2 regions of the Pseudoruminococcus sp. genome follow, and region 2 is predicted to be linked to the other one. Evidence: predicted binding sites of a transcription regulator. Region 2 holds the regulator's gene; the other holds the start of a gene.

Region 1 (2,477 bases), on a different contig from region 2:
AAAGTAAAGTTAAGTTTATAAAATAAATTATAAGAGAGGTAGAAGAATGAAAAAAAAGAAAAGGTTATTGGCTATACTATTGGCAGTAATACTTTCTGTTAGTGCAACGGCGTGCAGTAAACCCATACAGCAGAGTGGAAGCACATCGGAAACAACAAGCAGTAAAAGAATGACTACTGAAGATGTTAAGAAAAAAATTATAAATGAAGCAACAGAATACTTAAAGAAAAATTACCCTGATGATAAGTTTACTTTTGTTTCATTTGGATCGACTAACTGGGCTTATAATTACTACAGATTAAGTTTTAAATCCGAGAATTATAATAATCAACAAGTTATGGTTTATGGTAGCTTGAGTGATAAAAAAGATGAAGATGGCTTCACGATATATACCTATTCAGATGATTACTATCAGTACTATATGAAGGATGATGCAGAAAAGTATTTTTCTTTAAAATTAAAAAAATATTTAAAAAATGAATTTGTAATTAAGGTGAGATTTAAGGATGGAATTGGTTTTACAAAAGCTGTAAATAATAATCAGACATGTGCTGAAAATATTGAAAATGATAATTTTAGATGTTTAGTATATATTTTTTCCGATCAAAAATTTAAAAATGTTGATAATCAAATTGAAAAGTTTGTAAAAGAAATAGCGGATAATAAAATTACTATAAGGTTGTACTATATCTATACTAAACAGTTAACAACAGTATCTAAATATACTACTAACAAAATCTTTGATGAGATTAAATATTATAGTCTTGATGGAGATATAACATTTAAATATTCTACATACGATGGTGTTGTAAATAAATCTTAAATTTATAGAAGAAAAGGAGAATTTTTATGTCAGAAATTACAAATACACAATTACTTTTTTTAGATAATTTAATATATTTAGATTTATATTAAATTAAAGGTGAGTATTATTAAGAGTATTGATAAATAAATTTAGATAAAGAAAAATCCTTGATAATTTTATCAAGGATTTTTAGTGGTTGCGGGAGCCGGATTTGAACCAACGACCTTCGGGTTATGAGCCCGACGAGCTACCAAACTGCTCCATCCCGCGATATGCTATTTTCGAAAGCTTTATTATTATAACTCTTTCGAAATGAAATGTCAATAGTTTTTTAAAGATTTTGTTTTGAAAATATACAATTTCGTTTTGTGTACTTAATAATAGTATATGAGTAAAAAATAAAAGTATTCCGAATGATTTAAAAAAAATTGAGCAGAATATAAGGGCAAAGACGCTTTTTTAGAATAATATATAAAAAACTACTGCAAAATATAAAATTCTCGAAAAGTGAAAAATAAATTTAAGAAAATTTTGTTAAATTTTAAACAAACACTTGTATTTTTTCTCAAAATGCTATAAAATAAAAGCAGTAAAAACTTAGGAGGTATAATTACAATGTCAGTTAAAGTTGCTATTAATGGTTTCGGCCGTATCGGTCGTCTTGCTTTCCGCCAGATGTTTGGTGCAGAGGGTTATGAAGTTGTTGCTATCAACGACCTCACAAAGCCTTCTATGCTTGCAGATCTTCTCAAGTATGATACAGCACAAGGCGGCTACTGCGGTAAGATTGGTCAAAATCTTCACACAGTAGAGGCTGATGACGAGGCCAACACAATCACAGTTGACGGCAAGACTCTTACAATCTATGCTAAGGCTAACGCTGCTGAGCTCCCATGGGGCGAAATCGGTGTAGATGTTGTTCTCGAGTGCACAGGTTTCTATTGCTCTAAGGCAAAGTCACAGGCTCACATCGATGCTGGTGCTAAGAAGGTTGTTATTTCTGCTCCTGCAGGTAGCGACCTTAAGACAATCGTTTACAGCGTAAACGAGAAGACTCTTACAGCTGATGATACAATCATTTCTGCTGCTTCTTGCACAACAAACTGCCTCGCTCCTATGGCTAAGGCTCTTAACGACTATGCTCCAATCCAGAGCGGTATCATGTCAACAATCCACGCTTACACAGGCGATCAGATGATTCTTGATGGTCCACACAGAAAGGGCGACCTCAGAAGAGCAAGAGCAGGTGCTGCTAATATCGTTCCTAACTCAACAGGTGCTGCTAAGGCTATTGGTCTTGTTATTCCTGAACTCAACGGTAAGCTCATCGGTTCTGCACAGCGTGTTCCTGTACCAACAGGTTCTACAACTATCCTTACAGCTGTTGTTAAGGGCAAAGATGTTACAGTTGATGGCATCAACGCTGCTATGAAGGCTGCTTCTTCTGAGTCTTTCGGCTACAACACAGACCCAATCGTATCTTCTGACGTTATCGGTATGAGATATGGTTCACTCTTCGATGCTACACAAACAATGGTATCTAAGATTGCTGATGACCTCTATGAGGTACAGGTTGTTTCTTGGTATGATAACGAGAACAGCTACACAAGCCAGATGGTAAGAACAATTAAGTATTTCGCAGAGCTTGCTTAATCTTAAAACTGTTTAAACT
Region 2 (2,477 bases):
TATCTGGGCTTGCAAGAACTATGATGGCGATGTTATGTCCGATATGGTTGCTACTGCTTTCGGTTCACTTGCAATGATGACTTCTGTTCTTGTTTCTCCTGATGGCGTTTATGAGTATGAAGCTGCACACGGAACTGTTCAGCGTCATTACTATAAACATCTCAAGGGCGAAAAAACTTCTACAAACTCTATGGCAACTCTCTTTGCTTGGACTGGCGCTTTGAGAAAGCGTGGAGAACTCGATAATCTTCCTGAGCTTATCGACTTTGCTGATAAGCTTGAAAAGGCTTCTATTGAAACAATCGAGGACGGCGTTATGACAGGCGACCTCGCTGCTCTTTCAAGCCTTGATAATATCACTAAGGTTGACACAGAAACATTCCTTACAGAAATTGCAAAAAGATTAGATAAAAAAATGGCTTAATGTAAAAAATCTCTTTCAATCAGTAAAAAATGTGCTATAATAAGGTGTGGGAATTTATCCCGCACCTTATTTTGTTGAAAAAATATCATAAAAACACTCAAAAGTTTTGCTCAAACTTTTTTGCACCAGCTTTGATTGTGTAAACTGCTCGCAGGGTTTGAGGACCAGAGTCCCTCGTGGGGGCTTAAGGGCGAACTTCGTCCACCCCTACAAATATTCTGTGATTTTTTAACAAGATAAGGTGTGAAAAATTCTTCTATACCTTATTTTTTGGAAGTCGGTGAATAAAACTTGTCTAAGCACGAAAATATATCAGTTCAGGTAATCAATCGTTTGCCAAGATATTACCGTTTTCTTGGTGAATTGCTTGATAAAAATATAACAAGAATTTCTTCAAGAGAGCTTTCAAACAGAATGCACTTAACCGCATCGCAAATCCGTCAGGATTTAAACTGTTTCGGCGGTTTTGGTCAACAAGGATACGGCTACTCTGTTGAGGCTTTACACGATGAAATAGGCCACATTCTTGGCATTGATAATCAATACAGTGCCATAATGATTGGCGCCGGAAATCTCGGAAAAGCTGTTGCAACGCATATGTCTTTTGAAAAGCGTGGCTTCAAGCTCACAGGCATTTTTGATAGTGATAAAAATAAAATCGGACAGAAAATTCGTGACATCAGCATTATGGATACAGAATCTCTTGAGAAGTTTTGTTCAGAAAATCACCCTGATGTTGCAATATTCTGCGTTCCGAAGGCTGCAGCACCATCGCTTGCGGCTAAACTTCATTCATATGGCGTAAAAAATTATTGGAATTTCAGCCACTATGACCTTACGCTTGATTTTGATGATATTATTGTACAGAATGTTCATCTCAATGATAGTCTTATGGTTCTTTGCTATATGATAACCGATAGCCGAAACAAAAATGATGAAAAAACAATCAACTAAGCATAAACTTATAAAAATTTAAAGTTTTGCTCAAAGTGTAACTCCTCCGCTATCAAAACGTGTTCTACTTTTTCGTTAAGTTAACACTTGTTATTCGTGTTTTGAGTTTTCTTAAATTTAAAATTTCACTTAAGTTTTTTCAAAGTTATTATGAATTAAAAACTACCATTGATTTCTCAATAACTTAAACACAAAAAAGCTATGAAACGGATTTCCGCTTCATAGCTTTTTGTTTTATAGATTTATTGAATTGTTAAACTCAATTATCTGTTAGCCTTCTTCTTTGCTGTGAGGAATACTACGCCTGCGATTGCAAGAAGTGCTACACCTGCGATTGCAAACCAAACGATTGGTGTGCTTGTGTCGCCTGTGTTTACACCATTTGAATTATCATTATCAGATGGTGTAGGTGTAACCTTGCTTGTATCTTCCGGATTAGAATTATCAGGATTACCCTTTGTATCGCCAAGAACAAGTACCATTGTTGACTGAGCCTTAACTGTTACTGTGTCACCGTTGATTGTTTCGATAACATCTGTACCAGCCTTCTCGCCATTAACGCAAACCTGCCACTTGTCGCTCTTTGGAAGCTTAACCTGAACATCTTCCTTATTAGCATTGTATGCTACAAAGATAGAATCAGCCTTTTCGCCGTTTGGCTTGCCGCTTACTTCATAAGCAACAACATTATCGCCAACATCTTCGGAGAATTTGATGCTGTTGTTGACATCTTCTGTTGTTGTAAGTCTGAGTGATGGGTGAGCCTTTCTGAATTCGATAAGACCCTTATAGTAGTTGCTTACACCTGAAACAAGGTTACTTGAGAGTGTATCCCACTTAACACTGTTTGTAGAATCAGGTGACTTATAGCTGTTGCTATCGAGCTTGCCATTAGCAAGAGGCTTTGTTCTGCACATTTCTTCGCCACCGAGGAAGAATGGTACACCCTGTGATGTAAAGATAACTGAGCTTGCAAGCTTAGTCATAGCTGCCTTTTCTTCGTCTGTTGCATCTGGGCAAGAATTTGTAAATCTATCCCAAAGTGTGTTGTTATCGTGGCAAGAAACATAGTTAATTGTCTGTGTAGGAGCGCCTGCCC

Evidence for each region. Region 2 encodes Rex, which represses fermentation and respiration genes when NADH is low (regulators of the CRP and FNR family bind a similar motif). Its sites were predicted from a motif close to ATTGTTAANNNNTTAACAAT; they were not measured.
Region 1: a site for Rex is predicted at 1,336-1,355, ahead of gap (type I glyceraldehyde-3-phosphate dehydrogenase). Genes of this name have one in related genera too.

What each region holds. Positions count from the first base shown of each region.
Region 1 is NZ_JBKXNW010000010.1:123,541-126,017, reverse strand. It holds gene ACLU24_RS10920 (hypothetical protein) at 47-823, shown strand; tRNA gene ACLU24_RS10915 (tRNA-Met) at 999-1,075, opposite strand; gene gap (type I glyceraldehyde-3-phosphate dehydrogenase) at 1,421-2,458, shown strand.
Region 2 is NZ_JBKXNW010000003.1:162,427-164,903, reverse strand. It holds gene ACLU24_RS04275 (NADP-dependent isocitrate dehydrogenase) at 1-424, shown strand, start outside; gene ACLU24_RS04270 (redox-sensing transcriptional repressor Rex) at 716-1,378, shown strand; gene pulA (type I pullulanase) at 1,642-2,477, opposite strand, start outside.